DNA from 2 places in the Kitasatospora sp. NPDC127121 genome. Region 2 is predicted to be linked to the other one. Evidence: predicted binding sites of a transcription regulator. Region 2 holds the regulator's gene; the other holds the start of a gene.
What was found. The regulator HspR, encoded in region 2, represses chaperone genes until heat shock. The targets are predictions, from matches to a motif close to TTGAGNNNNNNNNNCTCAA.
Positions count from the first base shown of each region.

Region 1: the regulator HspR is predicted to act here: its motif matches at 2,361-2,379, upstream of lon (endopeptidase La).

Region 1 is NZ_JBHXTQ010000009.1:133,205-137,550, forward strand. It holds gene lon (endopeptidase La) at 1-2,338, opposite strand, end outside; gene ACFVHI_RS08035 (rhomboid-like protein) at 2,507-3,304, opposite strand; gene ACFVHI_RS08040 (response regulator transcription factor) at 3,867-4,346, shown strand, end outside.
Region 2 is NZ_JBHXTQ010000024.1:8,665-13,010, forward strand. It holds gene grpE (nucleotide exchange factor GrpE) at 1-200, shown strand, start outside; gene dnaJ (molecular chaperone DnaJ) at 424-1,581, shown strand; gene ACFVHI_RS14695 (heat shock protein transcriptional repressor HspR) at 1,589-2,134, shown strand; gene ACFVHI_RS14700 (hypothetical protein) at 2,329-3,336, shown strand; gene ACFVHI_RS14705 (hypothetical protein) at 3,884-4,346, shown strand, end outside.

The DNA.
Region 1 (4,346 bases), on a different contig from region 2:
CGTCCGCCACCGGGTGCACGGTGAGCCGCTCCAGCACCTCGGCCGGGACGTCGTCCAGGTCGGCCTCGTTGCGCTTGGGGATGATCACCGTGGTGACGCCGGCCCGGTCGGCGGCGAGCAGCTTCTGCTTCACCCCGCCGATCGGCAGCACCCGCCCGGTCAGCGACACCTCGCCGGTCATCGCCAGGTCGGTGCGGACCTTGCGGCCGGACAGCAGCGAGGCGAGCGCCGTGGTCATGGTGATGCCGGCGCTCGGCCCGTCCTTGGGGACGGCCCCGGCGGGGACGTGCAGGTGCACGCCGCGGTCGCGCAGCGAGGTGACCGGCAGCTCCAGTTCGGCGCCGCGCGAGCGCAGGTAGGAGAGCGCGATGTGCGCGGACTCCTTCATCACGTCGCCCAGCTGCCCGGTGAGGGTGAGCCCGGTGCCGCCGGTCTCGGCGTCGGCGAGCGAGGCCTCGATGTAGAGGACGTCACCGCCTGCGCCGGTCACGGCGAGGCCGGTGGCCACGCCGGGGACGGCGGTGCGCCGCTCGGCCGGCGCCTGGGCGGCCTCCGGCACGTGGTGGGGCCGGCCGATCAGGGCGCGCAGGTCGTCCGGGCCGATCGCGGCGGGCAGTTCGCGCTCGCCGAGCTCGGCCTGGGCGGCGATCCTGCGCAGCACCCGGGCGATCGAGCGCTCCAGGTTCCGCACGCCGGCCTCCCGGGTGTACTCCCCGGCCAGTCGGCGCAGCGCCGCCTCGTCGACGCTGGCCTGCTCGCCGCCCAGTCCGGCCTTCTCGCGCTGGCGCGGGAGCAGGTGGTCGCGGGCGATGACGACCTTCTCGTCCTCGGTGTAGCCGTCGAGGCGGACGAGCTCCATCCGGTCGAGCAGCGCCTCGGGGATGGCCTCCAGCACGTTGGCGGTGGCGAGGAAGACGACGTCCGAGAGGTCGAGCTCGACCTCCAGGTAGTGGTCCCGGAAGGTGTGGTTCTGCGCCGGGTCCAGCACCTCCAGGAGGGCGGCGGCCGGGTCGCCCCGGTAGTCGGAGCCGACCTTGTCGATCTCGTCGAGCAGGACGACCGGGTTCATCGAGCCGGCCTCCTTGATCGCCCGCACGAGCCGGCCGGGCTGCGCGCCGACGTAGGTGCGCCGGTGGCCGCGGATCTCGGCCTCGTCCCGGACGCCGCCGAGCGCGACCCGGACGAAGGTGCGGCCCATGGCGCGGGCCACGCTCTCGCCGAGCGAGGTCTTGCCGACGCCGGGCGGGCCGACGAGTGCCAGCACCGCGCCTCCGCGCCGGCCGCCGACCAGTCCGAGCCCCTGGTCGGCCCGGCGCTTGCGCACCGCGAGGTACTCGACGATGCGGTCCTTCACGTCGGCGAGGCCGGCGTGGTCGGCGTCCAGCACGGCGCGGGCGCCGGCGATGTCGTACGCGTCCTCGGTGCGCTCGTTCCAGGGCAGCTCCAGGACGGTGTCCAGCCAGGTGCGGATCCAGGGGCCCTCGGGGGACTGCTCGGAGGCCCGCTCCAGCTTGTCGACCTCCTTGAGGGCCGCGTCGCGGACCTTCTCGGGCAGGTCGGCGGCCTCGACCCGGGCGCGGTAGTCGCCCTCCTCGTCGGCCGGGTCGCCGTTGAGCTCGGCCAGTTCCTTGCGGACGGCCTCCAGCTGGCGGCGGAGCAGGAACTCCTTCTGCTGCTTGGCGACGCCCTCCTCGACGTCCTTGCGGATGGTGTCGTTGACCTCCTCCTCGGCGAGGTGGTCGCGCAGCAGGGTCAGCGCGTACTCCAGGCGGGCGACCTGGTCGGCCTCCAGCAGCACCTTGAGCTTCTGCTCGGCGGTGGCGAAGGGCGCGTAGCCGATGTTGTCGGCGAGCTCGCCGACGCCCTCGATCTGGGCCACCCGGTCGACGATCTGCCAGGCGCCGCGCCTGCGCAGCCACTGGGTGGACAGCGCCTTGTACTCCTTGACCAGCTCGGCGGCCCGGCCGGCCGCCGGGGTGTCCACCGAGGACTCCCGGAAGGGCGTGGTCTCCACCCAGAGGGCGGCGCCGGGGCCGGTGGTGCCGGCCCCGATGCGGACCCGGCGCACGGCGCGCACCAGCGCGGCCGGCTCCCCGTCGGCCAGCCGGCCGACCTGCTCGACGGTGGCCAGGGTGCCGACCGCCGCGTACGAGCCGTCCACCCGCGGGACCAGCAGGACCTGCGGCTTGCCGGTGCCGGTGGCCGCCGCGCGGGCGGCCTCGACCGCGGCGCGCACCTCGGTGTCCTTCAGGTCCAGCGGGACGACCATGCCCGGCAGGACGACCTCGTCGTCGAGCGGCAGCACGGGCAGGGTGAGCGGTGTGGACGTCGATGCCATGATCTCTCCCCAGTCAGTGAAGTTGAGTCGACCTGACTAAGGCCTGGCGTGCGCCGGATGTTCCCGGGGCGGTGTTCGCCGTGAGCGAACAGGAGGAGGGTGCGGAGCGAACGGAGGGAGGGCGCGGGAAGCGCCGTCAAAAGCACGTAAGAGCGGCACCCGGAAGGGTCAGCGCACGTCCAGGACCGGAGCGCCGCCCGGCGCGGGCGAGGAGCCCGCGGCCGGCGCCTCGACCCGGCGCGTCCGCGGCTTCGGCCGCGGCCGTCGGGCCTGGGCCCGGCGCAGCCAGCGCCACAGCGCCACCCCGGTGAGCACCGCGGCGGGGTGCCCCACGGCGGTGACCAGGTCCCGCTCGGTGAGGATCTGCTCGGCGATCAGCAGCCCGGCGCCACCGAGCGCGACCAGCCGCCCGCGCCACGGCAGCAGCCCGGCCACCGCACCCAGGCAGGTGAGCACGCCGTAGCTGACGCCGATGTCCAGGTAGTCCAGCGCCGCGGTCTCCATCCGCCCGGTCTCCACCGCGGTGATCACCACGCCCTGGGACAGCAGCGTGGCCGTGACGTGCCCGATCGCGAAGACCGCCGCCGCCCGGGCGGGACCGATCCGGCGCTCCAGCGGCGCGAGGGTGACGGCGAATCCCCACAGGTAGGGCATCCACACCTCGCCGGCCACCCAGAAACCGCTGAGCAGCAGCGCGCGCAGGGGGTGCTGCAGAAGGTTGTGGCCGTCGGAACTGGAGGCCTCCTGCAGCCGCTGCACGAGTTCCGGATCGGCGAGTTTGGCAAAGGTCGTGGTGGCGCCCACCACGGCGAGATAGCCGAGGGTGAAGGGGTTTCGCCGGGGTGTCGGCACCCGCGCCAGCAGCCACTCGACGACGCCGGTGCGCAGACCGTGCCGGAGCATGCCGTACGGCGGGCCGGCGGGCGACGCCCCGACCCGTCCGGCACCTCGCCGCAGTCCAGCCATGCCGCCCTCCGCTCCACGCCGGCAGCCACCGGCCCCTCACCAGGTGCCCAACGTACCGGCGCGCGCCGCGGATCCCGCCCTGCGGGGCGTTGTCGTGGCCACGTTACGTCGAGGTTCTGAGAGGCATCTGAGAAAAGCCGGTGAAGACCGTCAGGAAACCGGTCGACCGGATTCCTGATATTGGTCCAGACCTTCTTCCGGCGGGCGCACCGGCAGGGGCTCTGACCGGCGACTTGGCGTCAACTCGACTGCATACGTACCGTTACGCAGAGAAAAATCGCCGGGTAAGGTATCGGCCCGTGCCCACTCGTGCAGTGGGCTCCGAGGGCGGCCCGACAGCCGGCCCACGGGCCGGAAACGTCCGGTCCACCTGCCGGGAGGCATCCGCTGTCCGTACGCTGCGAAGTGCGCGGGAGAAGTGGGCGGGCGACAATCCGCCCGCCGACCCGCACGCACGACGGGACGGCGGACCCGGCACAGTCCACGACGGAACAAGACTACGAGCGGAGCCCGCCATCCCCACAGGTGGCCGGCCCGCAGCCCTGGGGGCGGTGGCGTGACCGTGACAGAACTTCAGCAGGACAACAACCACAGCGGCGGCACGGTGAGCAGCCAACGCAGAGTGCTGGTGGTGGAGGACGAGCCGACGATCGCGGAGTCGATCGCGGCCCGGCTGGGCGCGGAGGGCTTCAAGGTCGCCGTGGCCCACGACGGGCCGGGCGCGGTCGACGGCTTCCACACCTGGCAGCCGGACCTGGTGGTCCTCGACATCATGCTGCCCGGCTTCGACGGCCTTGAGGTGTGCCGCCGGATCCAGGCGCAGCGCCCGGTGCCGGTGCTGATGCTGACCGCGCGCGACGACGAGACGGACCTGCTGGTCGGCCTCGGCGTGGGCGCCGACGACTACATGACCAAACCGTTCTCGATGCGCGAACTGGCCGCCCGGGTCAACGTGCTGCTGCGCCGCGTCGAGCGCGCCCAGCAGGCGGCCCGCACGCCCGCGCTCGGCTCGCTGCGCTTCGGCGAGCTGGAGATCGACCAC
Region 2 (4,346 bases):
TGCACAGCTACTCCTCGGACGTCACCGAGGACACCTGCGTGCAGATCCTCCAGCCCGGCTACCGCATCGGCGAGCGGATCATCCGCCCCGCCATGGTCGCCGTCGCGGAGCCCCAGCCGGGCACCCAGACCACGGCCGCGCCCGACGGCGAGGCGAAGTCCGGGGACGCGGACAAGTCCGACGGTGGTTCGGACAGCTGACAACCTGTGACAGCTGACAACCAGTGCGCTGCGGAGTCGTACGCCGGCCAGAACGGCGGCCGACTCCGCAGCGCGCTGTCAACAGCGCCCGGTGGAGCGGCTGTTGACAGCGCAGCGAGGATGGACATCGGGAGGTGGCGGCAGCTATGAGCAAGCGCAGCGAGCGAATCGTTGAAAGGCGCGTGTTGCGCGGAGCGGCTGCCGAGCGGAGCGAGGTGGACGCATGAGTGGCAAGGACTACGTGGAGAAGGACTACTACAAGGTCCTCGGCGTGCCCAAGGACGCCACCGCCGCCGAGATCAAGAAGACCTACCGCAAGCTCGCGCGCGAGTTCCACCCGGACGCCAACAAGGGCGACGCCAAGGCCGAGGACCGCTTCAAGGACATCTCCGAGGCCTACGACGTCCTGTCCGACGAGAAGCGCCGCAAGGAGTACGACGAGGCCCGCAGCCTCTTCGCCAACGGCGGCTTCCGGGCCGGCGGCCCCGGCCAGGGCAACGGCAGCTACAGCTTCGACTTCGGCGACCTCTTCAGCGGCAGCCAGAACACCGGCAGCGGCGGGCTCGGCGACGTCTTCGGCGGACTCTTCAACCGCAGCGGCGGCCGGCAGGCCCAGCCCCGGCGCGGCGCCGACGTCGAGACCGAGGTGACCCTCGCCTTCGACGAGGCCGTCGACGGTGCGACCGTCCCGCTGCGGATGACCAGCCAGGCCCCCTGCCGCACCTGCAACGGCACCGGCGCCAAGTCCGGCACCACCCCGCGGGTCTGCCCGACCTGCGTCGGCGCCGGCACCGTCAGCCGCGGCCAGGGCGCGTTCGCGCTCTCCGAGCCGTGCAAGGACTGCCGCGGGCGCGGCATGATCGTCGACGACCCGTGCGTCGACTGCCACGGCAGCGGCCGGGCCAGCTCCGCCCACACCATGCAGGTCCGCATCCCGGCCGGCGTCCAGGACGCCCAGCGCATCCGGCTCAAGGGCAAGGGCGCCCAGGGCGAACGCGGCGGACAGCCCGGCGACCTCTACGTCACCGTGCACGTCGACCCGCACCCCGTCTTCGGGCGCAAGGGGGACAACCTCACCGTCACCGTCCCCGTCACCTTCCCCGAAGCCACCCTCGGCGCCACCATCGAGGTGCCCACGCTGAACGGGCCGGCCGTGAAGCTGAAGCTGCCCCCCGGCAGTGCCAACGGCCTCACCATGCGCGCCCGCGGCAAGGGCGCCACCCGCAAGGACGGCACCCGCGGCGACCTCCTCGTCACCGTCGAGGTCGTGGTGCCGCGGCACATCACCGGGGACGCGCTGAACGCCCTGGAGCAGTACCGCGAGGCCACCGCCTCCGACGACCCGCGAGCCGCCCTGTTCCGGGCGGCGAAGGGAGCGTGACGACCAGATGATCCCCAACAGTCCCATCGGCCCCGGCATCGGTGAAGGCCTGCCCGGCATCGGTGAAGGCCTGCCCGGCGTCGGCGACGGCCTGCCGGGCGACGGCCGCCGCACCCGGCGGCCCACCGCCCCGCCGCAGTACGTCCTCACCGAGGACACCCCGGTGTACGTCATCTCCGTCGCCGCCGAGCTCTCCGGCCTGCACCCGCAGACCCTCCGCCAGTACGACCGCCTCGGTCTGGTCAGCCCCGACCGCACCGCCGGCCGGGGCCGCCGCTACTCCGCGCGCGACATCCAGCAGTTGCGCGAGGTCCAACGGCTCTCCCAGGACGAGGGCATCAACCTGGCCGGCATCAAGCGGATCATCGAGCTGGAGAACCAGGTCACCGCGCTCAAGTCCCGCATCGGCGAACTGGTCGACTCCCTCGACGGCGCCACCAGCGCCCTCCAGCAGCGCGAGGCCGCCGTCCACGCCTCCTACCGCCGCGACCTCGTCCCCTACCAGCCGCCCACCCAGTCCAGCGCCCTGGTCGTCTGGCGCCCCAAGCGCTGAGACTTGGCTGAACACCTCCGGCCGCCGGCTCCCCTCCGCCCGGGGGGTGCCGGCGGCTTGATCGTGGTGAGAGAGTGCTGTCGAACAAATCTGGCCGCCCTCACCGATGCCACCCGATCTGGCATGCTGCACTGCGATTCCGGTATTGGTGCCCGGCAGGTAGTGCAGACACGGCCACGGCAAGGAGCCCGCAGATGAGTGGACGAGAACAGCCCGGTACCGCCGCGATTGGGCCCTCCGTCCTCTCGAAAGAAGCGCGGGAGTTGTATCTGGCGGTCATCCGCGAGAACGGGCGGTTTCCGAAGGACTCCGACCTCGCCAAGGCGGGTGGGGCCCAGGAGGAGTTGGTGGCGATAGGCCTTCTGGTCGCCGACACCGACGAACCCGGTGTCCTCGTCGCGGTCGACCCTCAGCAGCTGTCCGAGAGCCTCTCCGTGACCTGGCAGCGCCAGGCACTCGACCTGCTCACCCGCGCGTCGGCCCTCGCCACCGATCTCCACGACCTGACGGCCGCCTACCACTCACCGGAGCAGGCCGGCGGCGCGATCGAGTACGTGCGGGGAAAGGTGCTGATCAACCAGCGGGTGCAGCAGATCGTCGCCAGCGCCTCGGAGGAGATCCTCGCCGCCCAACCCGGCGGGCCGCGCCCGTCCGAGGCGCTCACCAGCATCCTCGCCCGCGACCTCGAAGCCCTCCGCCTGGGCATCACGCTCAGGACGATCTACCACCCGAGCACCCGGTACCACGCTCCCACCAGGGAGTACGTGGCCACGATAACCAAGGCCGGCGGACGGTTCCGGACGCTGGAGGAGCCCTACACGCGATTGATCGTCATCGATCGCCGAATCGCGGTCATCCCCATCGCCGAGGACCTCAATCTGGCCGCCTTCGTGCACGATCGGGCCGTCATCAGCTACCTGATCAGCGAGATCTTCGAGCGGAACTGGAGCCGGGCGCTGGACTTCGACGGCGCGCGCGCCGTTCCGCAGCAGGTGGTCTCCGGGATGCGGCAGACGATCATCGACCTCATGCTCGAAGGCGTGAACCACCGGGTGATCGCCCGCAGACTCGGCATCAGCGAACGGACGCTCGCGCGGCACCTGGCCGAGATGCGCGACGAGCACAATGTCGAGTCGCTGTTCCAACTCGGGTACGCATTGGCCCGGAACAGCATTCCGACCGACTCCGACAGCTATCACTGACCAAGCGTCGCGGCGGTCTCAGTTCCAGATCGTGTCATTGGCCAGCGCCATGGTCTGAGGCGCTGCCGCATCGTGGGAAACCCCGATGTTCCAGATCGTGTCGTCAGCCGGGCTCGAACCGCTCCCGATGAAAAGCGCCAGACCCACAACGACTGGAACCAGGACAAATCGCACCACCCGGCGTATCCGAGACATGGTGCCCCCTCTCTTTGTTTAAGACTTGGCGCGGGTACCCAGCCATTGTTTCGAACAACCTGCCACATAATGCCGCAAGCCCATGCCGGAAGCCAGGGGGCCTGCTACCCCAGTGCGTCATCTCTCTGCCAGGCATCGAGATGACACCACGGCTCTGTGGACGGTGGCGACGGTCGACAGAGACGATCAGTGCACTCCCCAACCCCTCTCGCGGGAGGGGGAAGACGGGGACACCACAAACAACATGTCCATGACTAGTTCGTTTCGACCACAACGAATGCACAGCAGCATTCCGATAGTCACCACCCAACGGGGCGATCGGCCTGGTTGGCACCTATCCCCGGAGTCGACAATGAGTGAGCCCTACCTGCGAGAGCACGCCGGACAGACCCCCGAGGGCCGGCGTGCGCGTGTGTTCCTGGCCGCGCCGCTGATGCGGCTGACCGGGCCCGCGGACAGTGTGGTGACGCTCGCCAGCCGGACGCGGCTGACGACGCTCCGCACCACCCTGCTCCGCAGCGGTGCCGCCGTGTACAGCGCGCACCACAGTGATGCCTGGACCGTCGCCGGGCAGGCGCCGGAGCCCCGGGTGCCGTCCGACTTCCGGGCCCTGCAGTCCGCGGACCTCGTGTTCGCCTACGTCGGGGCGCCGCTGTCGGCCGGGGTGAGCCTGGAGCTGGGGTGGGCGTCGGCGCTGCGGAAGCCGATCGTCCTCCTCGTCGACGAGGCCATCACGCACAACCCGCTGATCGCCACCATCGAGCAGGTCGCCCCCGTTCTGCCGCTGGTCTTCGACGACACCTGGTCGCAGGAGG